3 regions of the Microbispora sp. NBC_01389 genome follow, and region 3 is predicted to be linked to each of the others. Evidence: riboswitches for the same ligand, from Rfam matches in the RefSeq annotation. Region 3 holds a riboswitch; each other region holds the start of a gene.
The links. A riboswitch is a leader RNA that binds a small molecule or an ion and turns the genes downstream of it on or off. The one in region 3 is predicted to bind cyclic di-AMP.

Region 1 (5,744 bases), 2.9 Mb from region 3:
ACCTACATCTACCGGAATGCGGGCCAGTGCTCCGGCCTTCAGGCCGGGGGTGAAGGCCCGCGCGGGAGTGCCCGCTAGGGCGCGAACATGCTTTCACCCGCAGGTCACGGTGGGCGTTGCCGCTGCTCGATGTGCTGCTTGAGTACCGTGAGCGGTGCACCGCCGACTGAGCCGGCGAAGTAGGACTTCGGACCAGAAGTGTCCACCCCTCAGGTACTTGCGGACATGCGCGCTGTGTTCCTTGCGGAGTATCCGCGCCGAGACGCCCTTCAGTGGGTTGACGAGCGTGGACAGGGCGACCTTCGGCGGGTGGTGGATCAGTGGGTGGACGTGGTCGAGTTCGCCGTTGAACTCCCGACGTTCGACCTCGAAGTCGGCGCCGATCTCGCGCATGAGTTCCTCGCATCGGGTCGGCATCGGGTCGGCATCGGGCCGGTGAGGGCCCCACGCCGGTACTTCGTCACGCACACCACGTGGGCGTGGAGGGTGTGGACACCATGGCGTTCGATGCGTACATCGGGGTCACTCAGGGTGTGGATTCCATCACGATGACATAAACCCGGGGGTACGATCCGGGTGTGGAGGTGGCCAGGCAGGCGCGTGCGCATGTGGCGCGACTCGACCTGAGCACGGCCCAGGTGGCGGTGCTGGACGGTCAGGCGCACACCGCCCGCGCGCTGTGGAATCTGCTGCACGAGCTCGACCGGGGGGTCACCGTCGCCCTGGCGTTGTCGGACGGCACCATGCGCGAGCACGGGCCCTGGTTGCGCGGCGGTGAGAAGGAACGCCTGCGCCGGCTGGAGAAGACGTCCGCCCGGCAGCGCCGCACTCGCGTTCCCGGCCGGCCCACGTCCAGACGGCTGGCCCGCACCTACGACCGGATCGCCCGGCTCCGCGCGACAGCCAAGCGCCGAGCCGTCGACTGGCAGCACCAGACCACCACCGAACTCGCCCGCGCCTTCGGCGTGGTCGTGGTGGAAGACCTGACGATCACGAACATGGTCCGCACTGCCACGGGCACGATCAAACGCCCCGGCCGGAACGTGCGGCAGAAGGCGGGAGCGCCATCGCCGGGCAGGCGTGGGGCCGGACGGTCACCCTGCTGGAGTACAAGACCCGTGATCGCGGCGGGCTGGTGGTGAAGGTCCCCGCCCCGGGAACGTCGCAGACCTGCCACCAATGCGGCCACCGCGACCCGGCGGCCCGGGACGGCACCCGGTTCTCGTGCGTGAATCTCGCGTGCGGGTGGGCCGGGCACGCCGACACCAACGCCGCGATCAACATACGCAACGCCGCAGGAACCGCGGTGTCAGGACGTGGAGACCTCGGGGCTGCCCGGTCCGCGAAGCGTCAACCCCCGCGCGCCGCTTGACCGCGACGCGACGGGAGAATCTCCGGCCTTCAGGCCGGGGAGGAGTTCAATACACCTGGAACGAGAAGCAGATCCCGGCCTGACGCGGAACGGGCCGGCCGCCTCCCTCGGCGAGGCGGCCGGCCCTGCCCTCAGTACATCGAGATGTGGACGTGGTCGTAGTGGTTGGCGGTGACGCCGCCGCGGTCGGACATCGGGCGCCAGCCCGGATGACCGAGGTTGTAGATGCGCTGCTGCCAGATCACGTACATCACGCCGAGCTTCGGGCCGTTCTTGATGGCCCAGGCGGCCAGGCTGTCGCCGAGCGCCTTCATCTGCGCCGAGGGCATGGAGCCGCCCGAGCTCATCATGAAGTCGCAGGCGCGGCCGAGGGGGTGCTCGCCGCTGTTCTCGGCCCGGTAACAGCCGACCGGGAAGCCCAGGTCGAAGTGGCTCTCCACCTCGGACCGCATGAGTCGCATCCGGGGCGTGATGTTGTCGGCTCCGGCCGGCAGCTCGGGCGTCCACGAGCCGCCCGCCCTCCGGCCTGGGGCGATCGGGACCAGGCGGTCGATCTTGTCCTTGATGTCGTCGATGAGCTTCTCGGCCTCCCGGCGCCGGTCGGCGACGTCCGCGGCCTGCGACTTCAGCGACGCGGTGAGCGCCTTCGCCGCCGCGGCGGCCTTCTGCCGCTCGGCGCGGACCTCGTCGACGCGCGCGAGTCTCGCGGCCTGTTCCTCCTTGAGCTGGTAGGCCACCGCGGAGACGGTCAGGTTGGGCAGGACGCGCACGCTGTCGGTCTGGTAGCGCAGCCCGACGAACTCCCGGACCTCGTCGAGGGTCGCCGTGTAGTCGGCCTCCGCCCTGCTCACGCGGGCGCGTGCCGCCGCCTCGTCGTCCCGCGCCTTGGCGAGCGCGACCCGCTTGGCGTTGTAGTCGGCGATGAGCCGGTCGACCTTCTTCTGCAGGCCGGCGAGCTGCTTCTTGAGCTGCTTCTCCGTCGGTTTGGGGGCGGCGGCGCCCGCGGCGGCCGTGCCGAGGACGAGGGCCGCGGCGGTGAGCACGCCGGCGGCCAGGGGGAACGCGCGGGGCAGAGCCCACTCCTCTCCATCTGCCGGCCGGGTTAGCTGACGGGTGCGGGCTGGAGGAGCCCGGGCAGCGACGTGCCTTTACCCCAGAGGCGTGATGGGTCCCCGGCTCCCGGGCGAGGCGCCCGGGATTAGGCGGCACCGGCTGTGACCGGTGGTGCCAGGGATACTAGTGGTAAAGAAATGGTGACTGCCACCCCAAGTCGCAACCGTACAGAGATCATTCCGTTATAGCTTCGCGCAACATGCGAGCGGCCTCCTCCGGGAGCACGTCGTTGACGAAGGCCCCCATCGCCGACTCCGATCCGGCGAGATACTTCAGCTTGTCTGCCGCCCGCCGGATCGTGAAGAGCTGGAGGTGGAGGTGGGCCAGATCCCGCCGGTAGGTGACCGGCGCCTGGTGCCAGGCCGCGACGTACGGCATGACGACGCCGAACAGCCCGTCGAGGCGGCGCAGCACGTCGATGTACAGCGGCGCGAAGGCGGCCCGCTCCTCCTGCGACAGCGCCGGGATGTCCGGGACCCGGCGGTGCGGATAGAGGTGCACCTCGAACGGATACCGGGCGGCGGCCGGGACGAAGGCCGTCCAGTGCTCGTTGGCGGCGACCACGCGGGGGCCGCTCCGCTCGGCCGCGAGGACGTCCGCGAACAGGTTGCCGCCCCGGTGCCGGGCGGCGGTGTCCAGCATCTGCCGGGTCCGCGGCGTGACGTACGGATAGGCGTAGATCTGCCCGTGCGGGTGCGGCAGCGTGATGCCGATCTCGGCGCCGCGGTTCTCGAAGCAGAAGACCTGCTCCACGCCGGGCAGCGCGGACAGTTCGGCCGTGCGGTCGGCCCACGCCTCGACGACCAGCGCGGCCTGCTCGTCGCCGAGCGAGCTGAAGGAGGCGTCGTGGTCGGAGGTGAAGCAGACGACCTCGCAGCGCCCGATCCCCGGCCGCACCTCGCTCAGCCCGCCCACCTGCTCGTACGCGCCGGTGTTGAAGCTGAACGAGGGGAAGCGGTTCTCAAACACCGCCACCTCGTACGGCGAGGGGATCTCCGAGCCGGGATGCCCGGGGCAGAGCGGGCACTCCCGGGCGGACGGCAGGTGGGTGCGGGTCTGGCGGTGCCGGGCGACGGCCACCCACTCGTCCATGAGCGGGTCGTGACGCAACTCGGACGCGAGAGGGCGCGCGGGCAGATCCCGGGGGTCGGCGGCGCCGTGGTCGGCGTCGTCGCGGCGGTCGAAATAGATCAGCTCCCGGCCGTCGGCCAGATGGGCGATGGTGCGCTTCACGGTGCGATCTCCAGCTTCACGGTGCTCTTTCGCGGGGTCACGGCGGCGTCACGGCGGTGTCCGGCGGTGTCGTCGGGAGTGTCGTCGGGAGCGTCACAGGGAGGCGGTCTCCAGGGGCGCCTCGCCGGAGGGATCGGCGAGGAGAAGCTCGCCGGCCTGCTCCGACAGCACGGCGCGGGCCTCCTCGGGCAGGCCCGCGTCGCTCACGACCACGTCGGCCTCGCCGAGGGCCGCGATCGTGCTGATGCCGATCGTCCCCCACTTGGTGTGGTCGGCCAGGACGACGAGCCGCTGGGAGGCCGCGATCAGGGCACGGTCGGTCTCCGCCTCCAGCAGGTTGGGAGTGGTGAAACCGGCCCGGACGCTCATGCCGTGCACGCCGAGCATGAGGGTGTCGACGTTCAGGGAGCGGACGGCCGCGACCGCGACCGGGCCGACCAGCGCGTCGGACGGCGTCCGCACGCCACCCACGAGCACCACGGTCTGGTCGGGGCGTCCCGCCCGGTGGAAGACGTCGGCCACCTGGACGGAGTTGGTGATCACGGTCAGCTCGGGTACGTCCACCAGGTGGTGGGCCAGCGTCCAGGTCGTCGTGCCGGCCGAGAGCGCGACGGAGCTTCCCGGCGGCACGAGCGGGGCCGCGCGGCGGGCGACGGCCTCCTTCTCGGCCTGCTGCCGCATCGACTTGGCCGCGAAGCCCGGCTCCTCGGTGGAGCCGGCGCCGGTGGCGGTGGCCCCGCCGTGCACCTTGACGATCAGGCCGCGCTCCGCCAGGACCTCCAGGTCGCGGCGGATCGTCATGTCCGACACCCCGAGCTCACGCACGAGTTGCGCCACCCGCACCCCGCCTGACCTGCGCACCCTCTCCAGGATCGCCTGCTGCCGCTGCTGGGCCAGCATCCACCACTCCCGTCAACAGATTCCACCAAATCATGCCAGGCACACGTTCAGGAGTGTTGAGTTGGGGTGCGGGTACTTGCCGCCGCCCGGCCGTGGGAGGACAGTGGGCGAAAGCCGTACTCCAGGGAAGGCGGCCGCGATGGGCAGACGCGCACGCAAGTCGAAGGCCCGCAGGAAGAAGAAGGCCAACCACGGCAAGCGCCCCACGGGCCGGTAGCCCGGTTCCGGGGCCGTCCCAGCGTTCGCCTTACGGGTTTCTGCCCCACGCGGCGAGCAGCCGGGCCTGCTCGTCGGCCCCGGCCGGGAGATCCCGCTCGTCCCCGATCACCCCCGCCTCGCGGTAGCCGTCCCACGCCTTGGCGAACCATTCGGCGCAGGACGCGATCAGGTCGGGATCGAGCCGTTCCGGCCCGCCGACCGCGCGCGCGAGGTCCCAGGTGTGGATCAGCGCGTCCGCGAACAGTTCGGTGATGTACTCCTCGCCCGGCACGTCGCCGAAGGACAGATGAGCCACGCTCGTGAGGGCGCCCTCGGCGTACACCGCCTGGACGGCGCCCTGCGCGGACGCCTCGAACGCCTTCACCGGGTCGTCGCCGAGCACGTCGCCCTCGAACGCGTCGCCCACCTCGGCGACCGTACGGCCCGACAGCAGCTCGGGAGCCCACAGGTTCTCGGCCACCAGGTGGTTCACCAGCCCCCGGACGTCCCAGTCGACGCAGGGCGTCGGCAGGTCCCACTGTCCGGGGCGGACGAGATGGAGGCGGTCGCCGAAGCCGTCGAGCGCCCTTCGGTACGCGTCCCGGATGTCGATCATGTCCCCTCCTCGCCGCGAGCTCCCGATTCGACCGTAACTCCTCCCGGCGATCAGTCGCACCCGCTCGCCCGCGAGGGGCGACCGGTCACGGAAGATGCTGCTCGACCCAGACGATCTTGCCGTACGGGGTGGGCCGGGTGCCCCAGCGATAGGCGAAGCGCTTGATCAGCTGGAGGCCGCGGCCGGTGTCCTCGTCGGGGGCGGCCGTACGCGGGGCGGGGGCGGAGGGGGAGCCGTCGGCGACCTCGACCACCAGCGTGCGGCAGCGCAGCAGCCGCAGCTCGATCGGCGGCCAGCCGTGCTTGAGCGCGT
Region 2 (5,744 bases), 910 kb from region 3:
ATCTACGTTTTCTGTTGCCCGTTTCTCCTCTTATTTCCACCCATTTCTGAAGATCGCTGCATTTTTCGCTCCAGTCCGGAATTACTGGACTCGGCGGGTCCGGGCCGGAGCGGCTACGGTGACCTGAGACCGGGCCGTCACGGGAGGGAGGGATCGTGCGAAGCAGGCCGACCGCCGCGCTGCTGTTCCTGCTGCACGCGATCTTCCTGACCAGTTGCTTCCTGACCAGTTGCTTCCTGACCAGTGGCTTCCTGACCACGGGTTTCCTGACCACCGGCGGCTCGCCCGCCGCGGCGGCGGCCACGGGCGCGCAGGGCGCCGCAGCGATCAACGGGCGACCGGCGGTCACGACGGGCATCGCACATCAGGCGGCCCGCGCCTGGTCCTCGGCGGCCGGCGACGCCCGCCTCCCGGCAACCCGCACCACGACCACAGCACCTACGGCAGCGCGCCCCATGATCGCCCGCCCCGCGAGGGCGGAGAACACGAGCGCACGAGACACGGCGGCGCGGCACCCGGCAACACGGCACTGGGAGTCGCCGAGCGCGGGCCGGCCCGCGCAGAGCGACCAGCCCCGGGTCCACGCGGGCGCCGGCGGCCCCGGCGCCACCGCCGGGCCCGCCCTGCCGCCCGCCTCCGCGTCGCCGCGCGGCGGCGCCCGGGTCACCCGCGCCGGGCCGCGGCACGACGATTCTCCCGCCCAGCGCCCGCGCCGCACGACGGCCGCGCGGGCTCCCCCCTCCACGGCGTACTGAGCCCCTTTTCTTCCTCGTACCCGCCTGTGGAGGCACGATGTCACGTGCGCCTTTGTGGCGCGCGGTGGCGGCGCTCGCCGTCATCGCCACCTCACTGCTGATCGCCCTCACCATGGCCCCGCGCCTCGGTCTCGACCTGCGCGGCGGCACCCAGCTCGTCTTCGAGACGAAGGACTCCCCCACGGTCAGGGCGGACGCCGACGCCACCGACCGTGCCCTCGACGTGCTCCGGCGCCGGGCGGACGCCCTCGGAGTCGTCGATCCCACCCTGGTCCGCTCCGGCGAGAAGCGGATCATCGTGGAACTGCCCGGCGTGCTCGACCCGCGCGAGGCCGCCGAGGTCATCGGCAAGACCGCACAGCTCAACTTCCATCCGGTGCTCGGCCCGGCCGACGACGGCGACAAGGACGGCGACAAGGACGCGATCGCCGATGAGAGCGGCCAGAAGCTCAAGCTCGGCCCGGTCGCCCTCAGCGGTGCCGGCGTCACCGACGCCGCCGCCGGCACCGACCCCCAGCTCGGGCCCGGCTGGTTCGTGACGATCGACTTCCGGGAACCGGGCCCCTGGCGGGAGCTGACCGGCAAAGCGGCCTGCGAACCGGCCGGCGATCCCAGGCGCAGGGTCGCCATCGTGCTCGACGACAAGATCATCTCCTCACCCCAGGTGAACGAGACGGTGGCCTGCGGGGCGGGCATCTCCGGCGGCACCACCCAGATCACCGGGTCGTTCTCCGCCGAGGAGGCGCAGAACCTCGCCGTGCTCGTCAAGGGCGGTTCGCTCCCGGTGCCCCTGGAGCTGGTCGAGCAGCGTACGGTCGGCCCGACCCTCGGCGCCGACGCGATCGCGGCGAGCGCCAAGGCGGGCGTCGCCGGGGTGATCCTCACCGCGGTGTTCATCGGCCTCGTCTACCGCCTGGTGGGCCTGCTGGCCGCGGTCGCGCTGGCCTGCTACGGCCTGATCTCGTACGCGGGGCTGTTGGCGATGGGCGCCACGCTCACGCTGCCCGGCCTGGCCGGGTTCGTCCTGGCGATCGGCATGGCGGTGGACGCCAACGTGCTGGTCTTCGAACGGGCCAGGGAGGAGTACGGCGCGGCGCCCCGCCGGGGCCTCAGGGCGGCCCTCGACCGAGGGTTCAAGAACGCCTGGAGCGCGATCGCCGACTCCAACATCACCACCCTGCTCGCCGCCGGGCTGCTGTTCTGGCTGGCCTCGGGACCGGTGAAGGGCTTCGGCGTGACGCTGGCCATCGGCGTGCTCGCCTCGCTGGTCTCGGCCATGCTGATCACCCGGGTGCTCGCCTCGGCCCTGATCGGCAGGGTCGGCCCGGGGGTCTCGGGCCTCGGCTCGATCGGCCGGGTCAGGACCTGGCTGACCCGGCGCGATCCCGACCTGATGCGGGCGGGACGGCGCTGGCTCGCCGTCGCGGCCGGACTGCTCGTGCTGGTGGGCGCGGGGCTGGTCACCCGCGGCCTGAACTACGGCGTCGAGTTCACCGGCGGGCGGATCGTGGAGTTCGCCACGAGCAGGCCGGTCGACGTCGCCGCGGCACGGCAGGCGGTGGCGGACGCCGGCTTCCCCACCGCCGTGGTGCAGCGGTCGGACGACGCGATCTCCGTACGGACCGGGCAGATCACCGCCGACGACGTCGTCCGCGTCGAGGAGGCCCTGGACCGGAGCGTCGGGGAGGTCGTCAAGCAGCGCGACGAGCTCGTCGGGCCGAGCCTGGGCGCGGAACTGCGCCGCAACGCGCTCATCGCGCTCGGCGTCGCGCTCGCGGCCCAGCTCGCCTACCTGGCGTTCCGGTTCCGGTGGACGTTCGGCGCCGCCGCCGTGGCGGCGCTGTTCGTGGACGCGGCCGTCGTCGTCGGCGCGTTCGCCTGGCTGGGCAAGCCGATCGACGGCGTCTTCCTGGCCGCGATGCTGACGATCATCGGATACTCGGTCAACGACAAGGTCGTGCTCTTCGACCGGGTCCGCGAGCTCTGGCCGATGTCGCGGAAGACGCCCTTCGGGCGGGTGGTGAACACGGCGATCCTGCAGACCGTGCCGCGTACGGTCAACACGGGACTCGGCGCGTTGTTCATCCTGGCGGCGCTGGCGGTGTTCGGGGGCGACTCGCTGCGCGACTTCGCGATCGCCCTGCTGATCGGCATCGTCGTGGGCACGCTGTCGTCGTCGTTCGTGGCGGGGCCGGCCGCGATCGAGCTGGAGCGGCGCGCCGGTCAGCCGCCGCCCCTGCCCGCCGCACCCCGTCGCCGGCCCGTGGCGCGCGACGGATCCGGCGCGGTGGTCTGAATCTGAAGGGGCCTGAATCCGAAGGGGTCTGAATCCGAAGGGGCCTGAATCCGAAGGGGTCTGAATCCGAAGTGGTCTGAGCGGGCCCTTCCCGGGGCGGGTGGCGCCCGCCCCGGGAACGGGCCTCAGGGACGGCCGAGGGCGCGCAGCTCGACCGGGCTGAGCGAGGAGACATTCTGGTCGATCGGTGAGTCGGTGTACTGGTGGATCGCCCAGGTCTTCCAGTCGGCCGGCGGGCTGATGTCGCCCGGGTTCCGGCTGTAGTGGGCCACCCACAGCGGATAGTCGCCCAGGCCCTGGCCGTACTTGTCGGCGAAGTTCCAGCCGCTGTAGAACATCGGCCTGACGCCGGTCTTGGCGGTCACGTACTCCAGCCACTTCCTGGCCCAGGCGTTGACGCGCGGCACCGACTGGCCGTCGGTGGTCTCCAGGTCGAGCACGAGGATGTCGCCCGGCTTGCCCGGCTGCGCGTTCACCACCCGGAGGAAGTGGTCGGCCTCGGCGATCGGGTCGTTGGCGGGATGGCCGTAGTGGTAGACACCGCGGACGATCCCCTTCTTGTCCAGCTCGCGCCAGTGCCGGGGGAAGGACGAGTCGACCCAGTCCGTTCCTTCGGTGGCCTTGATGAAGCCGAACTGCGCCCGGCTGTTGATCCAGTCGTGGTCGGCCTCATAGCCGGAGACGTCCTGGCCGTACGTGTGCGGGTTCGCGTAGGCGGGAGCGGGCGCGGCCGCGGTGGCGGCGAGCGTGGCGGCGGTGATGGTGGCCGTGCCGGCCGAGACCGCGAGTGTCGCCGCGGCGAGGGCGGCGCGCAGGCGGCGGGAGGGCCGCCCGGCGAGAGAGAACCTGAGGGTGGGCATGACGCGGGTTGAGCTCCTTGCTTCCATGCCGCCTACCGGGTTAGCTGACGGGTTCGGGCAGGAAGTGCCCTACGAGCGCATCTGGGGGGCTGCGCGGCGATTCACCCCGAAAAGTGGGTCCCCGGCTCCGCGGAACGCGGACTCGGCGGCCGCACGCCCTGGTGAGCGCACGGTCCGGGCAACGACACGGCAAGGGAGGCGACACGGAGGTCACCGGCACGCATGCCGTGACACCCAAAGGTACATACAGCTCAACAATGGTGTAAACCTGACAAAACATGTTTTTACCTGGGCGGACTCGTCGCACGGGCGGCCCGCTGGACGGGATCCCGTGCGAAGCGGCGCCGAGGAGGTTTGTAAGTTCGTGACTGACCTGAGCGCTGAGTCACGCGAGAGGTGGACCCATGACCGCAGCTTCCGCCGGCCCCGACCTCGGCGACCCCGGCTCCGGCGACGTGCCGCCGCCGTCGCCCGCGGAGTTCCGGCGCGCGCTCGGCACGTTCGCGACCGGCGTGACCGTGGTCACGGGTCTGGACGACGGAGAGCCGGTGGGGTTCGCCTGCCAGTCGTTCGCGTCGGTGTCCCTCGATCCGCCGCTCGTGCTCTTCTGCGCCGACCACAGGGGCCGCGCCTGGCCGCGGATCAGGAGGTCCGGCCGCTTCTGCGTCAACGTCCTCGGCGAGGAGCAGGTCGACGTGTGCGCCAGGTTCGGATCGAGCAACGGCGACAAGTTCGCCGGGCTCGCCTGGGACCTGTCCCACCGGGGCACGCCCGCCCTGCGTGACGTGCTGCTGCGCGTCCACGGCGAGGTGCGGGAGGTGCACGTGGCCGGAGATCACGACGTGGTGATCGGCCTGGTCCGCGAACTCGAACCCGTCCACCCGGAGCAGCGGCCGATGCTGTTCTTCCGCGGCAGGTTCGGCGTGTACCACGACGACCCCGCCACGGCGCTCGGCCCCAACCTGTGGGGCTGGGGCGACCACTGGGGGTGAGACGGCGGCGCGGGGACGACGCGAGGACGACGCGGGGTGCGGGGCGGTGACCTGCCGGTGACTTGACAGCCTGCCCGCTCCGCGAGATCGGTGAACAGGCGGCGAATCGGGGGCCTGATGCGGGAAGGGCGGGTGCGGCTCGGCGGAGCGCTGGACACGGCCCTGGACACGGCCGGGATCCTGTTCGCCGCGATCTTCTTCTGCCTGTCCCTCACGCCGTCGCTGCTGCCCCGCTCCTGGCCGCTGCAGGGGATCATCGCGGGGGTGCTGACCGCGACCGGATACCTCGCCGGGGTGACCGCAGGCGCCCTGGCCCGCCGGAGCGCCGCCACGGCCGCCCGGTGGTGTCCCGGGACCCGGCGCGAGAAATGGCGCGAGGGACGGCGCGAGGGACGTTGCGAGGGACGTTGCGAGAAATGGCGCGAGAAATGGCGCCGTACGGGACGGCGGCGGGTGCGCCGCCTGGTCGCGACGTTCGGCTGCGGGCTGGGCGCCGCGTCGCTGGTCCTCGGCGTACGCGCCCAGCGGGCCATCTACCCGCTGATGGGGCTGCGCCCGCCGGAACGGCTCGGCTATCTCGGCGTGCCGTTCGTCGCGGCGGCGGTCTTCCTGCTCCTGCTGGCCGCCGCCCGCGCGCTGCGCGTCGCGGCCCGGGCGCTCGGAGGCGTGCTCGGGCGATGGATCCCCGCCGCGGCGGCGCGGCTGGCCGCGGGGCTCGGCGTGGGCGTGCTGGCCGTCCTGCTGACCGACGGGATCCTCACGGAGGCCCTGCTCAGAGGGGCCGACAACAGCTTCGCGGCGATCAACAGCGAGACCGCCCCCGGCACCTCGCCGCCCCGGT
Region 3 (5,744 bases):
GCTCGTCCTGAGCCAGGTCGCGCTGTCGTTCGGCATCCCGTTCGCCCTGGTCCCGCTCGTCGTGTTCACCGCCCGCCGCGCTCTGATGGGCGATCTGGTCAACCGCCGGGCGACCACCGCGGCCGGCATCGCCGTCGCCACCGTGATCAGCGCGCTGAACGGGTTCCTGCTGGTGGAGGTCTTCACCGGCTGAGGACCCATCACAGCAGTGCCGCGAACCGGGCCGCGACGCGTTCCCAGCCCCACTCCTCCTCGATCCAGGCCCGGCCCCGCTCGCCCATCGCGCGGGCGCGGGCCGGGTCGGCCAGCAGGTCGCACAGCGCGCCCGCCACTGCCGTGTGCGACCTGCCGTCGACCACCAGGCCGGTCTCGCCGTGCCGTACGGCGTCGGGGGCGCCTCCCGAGGAACCGGCGACCACCGGCAGGCCGGTCGCCGACGCCTCCAGATAGACGATGCCGAGCCCTTCGGCGTCGAGCCCCCCGAACCTGCTGCGGCACGGCATGGCGAACACGTCTCCGGCGTCGTAGTGGGCCGGGAGATCCGCCCACGGGACAGACCCGGTGATCACCACCGATCCGCGCGGCCCCGCCCCGGCGACCGCCCGTTCCAGCGACCGCCGTGAAGGGCCACCGCCGACCAGCAGCAGCACCGCTCCGGGCACCCGCCGCAGGACGAGCGGCCAGGCCCGCAGCAGCACGTCCTGTCCCTTGCGGGGCACCAGCCGGGAGACGCAGACGACCACCGGCCGGTCGCCCAGGCCGAGCGCCGCCCGGACCCGCCCGCCGCCCGCGCCGGGGCGGAAGGCTTCGGTGTCCACGCCCGGAGCGAGCCGTACGAGCCGGGGGGCGGGAATCACCGGGGCGAGCAGTCGGCGCGTGTACTCACCGAGGTAGGTCACGACGTCGGCGCCCGCCCCGATCCGGCGCAGCATGCCGCGGGCGCCGGGCAGCCGTGCCCAGGACGCCTCGTGCCCGTGGGTCAGCATGACGATCCGCGCCGCGCCGGCGGCACGCAGGGCGGGGGCGAGCAGGCCGAGCGGCGCGGCGGCGCCGAAGACGACGGTGGCGCCGTCCTCCACCAGCGCCGCCGCCCTGCCCGCCACCGCACGCGTCGGCAGCATGAGCGTGGAGGGATGACGGACCACCTCGTACGGCTGGCGGGTGTCGAACTCCTCACACCCCTTCCAGCGAGGCGCGTACACGACGACCGAGCCGGGCGGCCTGCGGGAGGCGAGGCCGTGCACGAACGCCTGGATGCCTCCCGGTCTGGGCGGGAAGTCGTTCGTGACGATCAACGTCTTGTTCGCCATCCTCACCCCCGGCATCGGTGCGGCGGACGGCCCACGGCCACGCGGCCCGCCCGGGAACGCATTCTCGCAGGCCCGTCCCGCCTCTCGCCTGCCCCAGGATCAGGACCGCGATCAGGACCGGGATCAGGACCGGGCCAGCTCGGCCCGTACGGAGGACCGCCAGAGGCGGGTCAGCTCGGCGGTGGTCAGCCCGAGGACATCCCGCAGCGCGGCATCGGCGTCCTCACGCAGCGCGGCGCGGTAGAGGGCGACCAGTCTCCGCTCACCGAACCGGGCGGCGATGTAACGGCAGGCCAGCCAGGCCTCCTCGTACGCCTGGGCGGGCCTGGCGGCGAAGTCCGCGGGTTCCGGCAGACGGGCCAACGGCGCGCCGGCCGCTGTGTCAGCCGCGGTGCCGGCCGCTGGACCAGCCCCTGTGCCGGCCTCCGCGCCGACCGCTGTGTCGGCTTCCGCTCCGGCTCCACCGCCGGCTCGCAGGTCCGCGGCGAGTTCGGCGGCGATCGTGTGAACGGGCAGGCCGCTGTCGAGGTAGCCCACATAGTCGGCGAAGCCCTCCAGGAGCCACATCGGCACCGCGCGGGGCCCGGAGGCCGCGACGTGCGTCAGCTCGTGGGTCACGACGACCTGGCGGCCGGCCGCGGACAGGCGGGCGAACGCGGCGGGCTGCACGATCACCCGGTCGCCGGTCGCGACGGCCGCGAGGCCGCCGACCACCGCCGGGGCGGCCAGAAGGGCCGCCTGCTCCTCGGTGCGCGGCACGAGGACCACCGCGCCGCCGTGCTCTCCCCAGACCCGCGTGACCGTGCGGTCGGCGCGGCCCGCCAGCCGGGCGATCTCGGCGACCAGCCGCCGCGGCGCGCCGACGACGACGGCGTGCTCGCCACGGGCGACGGAGGCGCCGGTCCACATGCCGGGCTGCTCGCGCACGGCGGCGCGGGCCCGGGAAAGCAGGGGCGAGAGGGGGTCGGGCGGCGCCGCGGCGGCCGTACCGGCCAGCAGCGCGGCCAGCGCGACGGCCATGGACGCGAACCGGCGGGGGCCGAAGCGACGAGCATGAGCTCCTCGGCGGGGACGCCGCAGATCCGGCCTGTGCCGCGCGTACGGCGCTCCCGCGGTCTCCTGCTTCGCCAGCCTGTGCCACATAGGGGGTCTTACCGGGTCTCCAGAGGCGTTCGAGCCTGCCAGCGACGTCCCGTCCGCGGGACCTGACGCGAGCACGCTACCAGGCGCCCGCCATCGCCGGCCGATCCGTCAGCCGGCCTGTCAGCGTCGGGGAACGCCACGGCTCCGCCCACCCGCGAGGGGAGGACGGAGCCGTGGAGTGATGCCGGCGACGACGGGCCCGGCACCGGGGACCGGGGGACCGATCAGACGCCGGGGCGTACGGCGCCCACGAAGGTCGCCCTGCGGTAGGAGTCGAGCTTGTCGATCCTGACCCGTGTGCCGCTGTGCGGGGCGTGGATCATCCTGCCGTGCCCGACGTACATGCCGACGTGGCCACCGCCGCTGGTGAAGATGAGGTCGCCGGGCTTGAAGTGACCCCAGGACACCTTCTTCCGTACGGCGCTGCGGATGGACCACGTCGTGCGCGGCAGCCGTACGCCGGCCTTGCGCCAGGCGTAGGTGACCAGGCCCGAGCAGTCGAACGCGCCCGGTCCGCTGGCGCCGTAGCGGTAGGGGTCGCCGATCTGCTTCCTCGCGGTCGTGACCGCTCGCTGCGCCTTGGCCAGCTGGAGCGTGGCCTTGCTGAGCTTCTTCCGCTTGGCGACCGCCTTCCTGGTCGCCTTCTTGGTCGCCTTCTTCGCGGCCTTCTTGGCCGCCCCTGTGGTGGCGGACCTCGCGTTCGTCTCCGCGGCCAACTTCGTGACCGTGACCGTCACCGAGTCGGCCGCCGCCGGCTGCGCGCCGGCGATCCCCACGGATGCCGTCAAAGCGGCACCCCCAAGGGCAATTCGGGCAAGACGGGACAGGCTAGCGGGGGTGGTAGACAGGATCTCTCCTTGGATCTTCCGCGTACGCCTACCGGGTTAGCTGACGGGTTCGGGCGGGGAAGTCGCCCTACGGCGCGTGGACGCGCCGATTCACCCCGGACCTTCGCGAAGAAGGTCGATGGTTCCCCGGCTCCGTGCCTCCTGACTGCACGGACTCGGCAGGTCCCCGGCGCCCGGAATATCCCCTGAGGGAGCAAGTAGACGGACGGCGCCGGCGACGGTGGATGACGCGGGCCCGGCCGGCCGGGCCGGGCTCGCCGCGGCGAGGCGTGCTCGCCGCGGCCCAGAAGCTACCCAGATCGGGCGGCTCTCGGCAAAGCCACCCCGGCATATAAAGATCGGATAACGAAGGCGGCACAGGAGAAACCGCAGCTTACCCACGCCACAGCAGGATGAGTGTGACTCTGCTCACACCAGGCATCGCAACGCCCAAATTCGGCACTTAGCGCACATCCGGAACAAAGATCACACTGGCCGTCAGGGGCGGACGGCACCGATCGCGTGATACTCCGCGAGTGTGACAATCTTCACAACATCGCCGGTCTGCGGAGCGTGGACGACCTTGCCGTCGCCCGCGTACAGGCCCACGTGACCGAAGCCCGCGTGGAAGAGCAGATCGCCCGGCTGGAGCGCGTCGAGGGACACGCGGCGGCTCGCGCCCCACGCCCACTGCTCGTAGCTCGTACGCGGCAGGCCGACTCCGCCCGCCGCCCAGGAGGCCTGGACGAGGCCGGAGCAGTCCCAGGAGTCCGGCCCGCTGCTCCCGTAGCGGTACGGCTTGCCGACCTGCTTGTAGGCGAACTGGAGCGCAGACAGGGCGTTGCCCGACGCGGAGCCCTTGTAGGCGACGCCCGCGCTGTTGGGATTGCCCGCGTTGTAGGTGCCGAGCGAGCGCAACAGCTTCATCTGCTCGTTGACGAGCGCGTCGACCTTCTTCTTCTCGTCGGCGAGCTCGCTCCTGACCTTGGCGGCCTCGGCGTAGACCGTCTTCGTCTGGTCCCGCCGGTCTTTCAGGCCCTGGATGGCGCCCTCGTACTGCTGGAGCCGCCCGACGCGCTCGGCGGAGATGTGGTTGTACGTGGCGAGACCGCTGAGCATGGTGTCGGGGTCGGGGTTGTAGAAGACGCCCCAGGATCCGATGTCGCCCACCTGGTAGCTGCTGACCGCCATGGTCACCAGCCCCGAGCGCAGCGCCTCGACCCGCGCGTTCTGCTTCTTGAAGTCGTCGTTGAGCGCCAGATACTTCTTCCTGGCCGACTTCCACTTCTCACCGGCCGCGTTGTAGCGGTCCACGAGCTTGTCCGCCTGCGCGTTCAGCCGGCTCAGCTTCGCCTTGGCCTGGGCAAGGGTGGGTTTCGGATCGGCCTGCGCGCCCGTCAGCGGCGTCAGCAGGACCACGGCGGCCAACCCAGCGGCCACCGGCACACGCCCTCGCACTCGGGCCCCCTTCGGGATCAACGAACCTGAGGCGCGACTCTATCTAGGCGATCTTGGCGCTTCAACCTATTCGCAGCTATTCGCGGCAGTCATCACTCACCGAATCGGCCTCCGTACGGAGCGTGCCGCACCGGATCAGCCGCGGCCGAGGCGACGCAGCAGCAGGAGCGAGGGCACCGGCCGGGCGCCCATGCGGCGGACGGAGTCGGCCACCTCGCGGTCGGAGGAGACGACCGCGATGCCGCGCCCCGGCGGCTCGGCGCGCACGAGCGTGCGGATGAGGTCGTCGGCGATCTCGCCGGGCGCGCTGAACATCACCCGCACCCCGCGCGGCGCTGAGACCTGCACGGGCCCGTTCAGCTCGGCGCCGTCGAAGACGCACGTCACCTCTACGCGCGCCTGCACGGCGAGGCCGCCCAGCCCGGTGAGCAGGCGGGCGCGCTGGTCGGCGAGGGTCAGCGTCGGATAGCCGGTCTTGGTCACGTTGTAGCCGTCGACGATCAGGTGCAGGTTGGGCAGCGCGAGGAGCAGGTCGAGGAGCTGGGGGTCGTCGTTCGCCAGCGCCCGCGCGGGCACCGCCGTCACGCCGGGCTCGCCCGGCACGATCGCGTTCACGTAGTCGGCCGGCCTGCTGATGGTGGTCGGCAGGCCGAGCTCCTTGCGCAGCCCCGCGGCGGCGTCCTGCAGGGCGTCCAGCAGCACCCGTACGCGGGCGTCCTCCATGCTGCGGCCCTCGCGGGCGGCGCGGCGGCTGGCCTCCAGCTGACGCTCGGTGTCCGCCAGGCGCTCCCTGAGCCTGCGCAGCTCGGTCTCCGCGGCGCCGTTGGCGCTCGCCGCCCTGGCCCGCGCCTCGGCCGTCCCGGCCTCCAGCTCGGCCGCCCTGGCCTCGGCCGCTTTGACCCGCTCACGCGCGTCGTGCAGCTTGCGCCTCAGGTCGGAGTTCTCCGCGCGGGCCGCCTTGAGCTGCTCGCGGACCCGGTCGATCTCCTCCCTGGCGGACGCGCGC

Region 1: linked by a shared signal. The riboswitch ahead of OG344_RS00240 (hypothetical protein) and the one ahead of OG344_RS20975 (C40 family peptidase) in region 3 are both predicted to bind cyclic di-AMP.
Region 2: linked by a shared signal. The riboswitch ahead of OG344_RS24370 (glycoside hydrolase family 25 protein) and the one ahead of OG344_RS20975 (C40 family peptidase) in region 3 are both predicted to bind cyclic di-AMP.

What each region holds. Positions count from the first base shown of each region.
Region 1 is NZ_CP109552.1:34,108-39,851, reverse strand. It holds gene OG344_RS00260 (hypothetical protein) at 1-78, shown strand, start outside; partial or broken gene tnpA (IS200/IS605 family transposase) at 105-530, opposite strand; gene OG344_RS00250 (hypothetical protein) at 579-1,142, shown strand; gene OG344_RS00245 (zinc ribbon domain-containing protein) at 1,136-1,372, shown strand; gene OG344_RS00240 (hypothetical protein) at 1,504-2,415, opposite strand; cyclic di-AMP (ydaO/yuaA leader) riboswitch at 2,450-2,586, opposite strand; gene galT (galactose-1-phosphate uridylyltransferase) at 2,660-3,718, opposite strand; gene OG344_RS00230 (DeoR/GlpR family DNA-binding transcription regulator) at 3,812-4,618, opposite strand; gene OG344_RS00225 (TIGR03086 family metal-binding protein) at 4,866-5,432, opposite strand; gene OG344_RS00220 (SpoIIE family protein phosphatase) at 5,518-5,744, opposite strand, start outside.
Region 2 is NZ_CP109552.1:5,546,301-5,552,044, reverse strand. It holds gene OG344_RS24380 (hypothetical protein) at 156-755, shown strand; gene secD (protein translocase subunit SecD) at 793-3,051, shown strand; gene OG344_RS24370 (glycoside hydrolase family 25 protein) at 3,177-3,911, opposite strand; cyclic di-AMP (ydaO/yuaA leader) riboswitch at 3,926-4,069, opposite strand; gene OG344_RS24365 (flavin reductase family protein) at 4,316-4,903, shown strand; gene OG344_RS24360 (alpha/beta hydrolase) at 5,021-5,744, shown strand, end outside.
Region 3 is NZ_CP109552.1:4,634,379-4,640,122, reverse strand. It holds gene OG344_RS20990 (Nramp family divalent metal transporter) at 1-193, shown strand, start outside; gene OG344_RS20985 (glycosyltransferase family 4 protein) at 201-1,310, opposite strand; gene OG344_RS20980 (hypothetical protein) at 1,434-2,330, opposite strand; gene OG344_RS20975 (C40 family peptidase) at 2,678-3,241, opposite strand; cyclic di-AMP (ydaO/yuaA leader) riboswitch at 3,312-3,472, opposite strand; gene OG344_RS20970 (NlpC/P60 family protein) at 3,779-4,720, opposite strand; gene OG344_RS20965 (NYN domain-containing protein) at 4,874-5,744, opposite strand, start outside.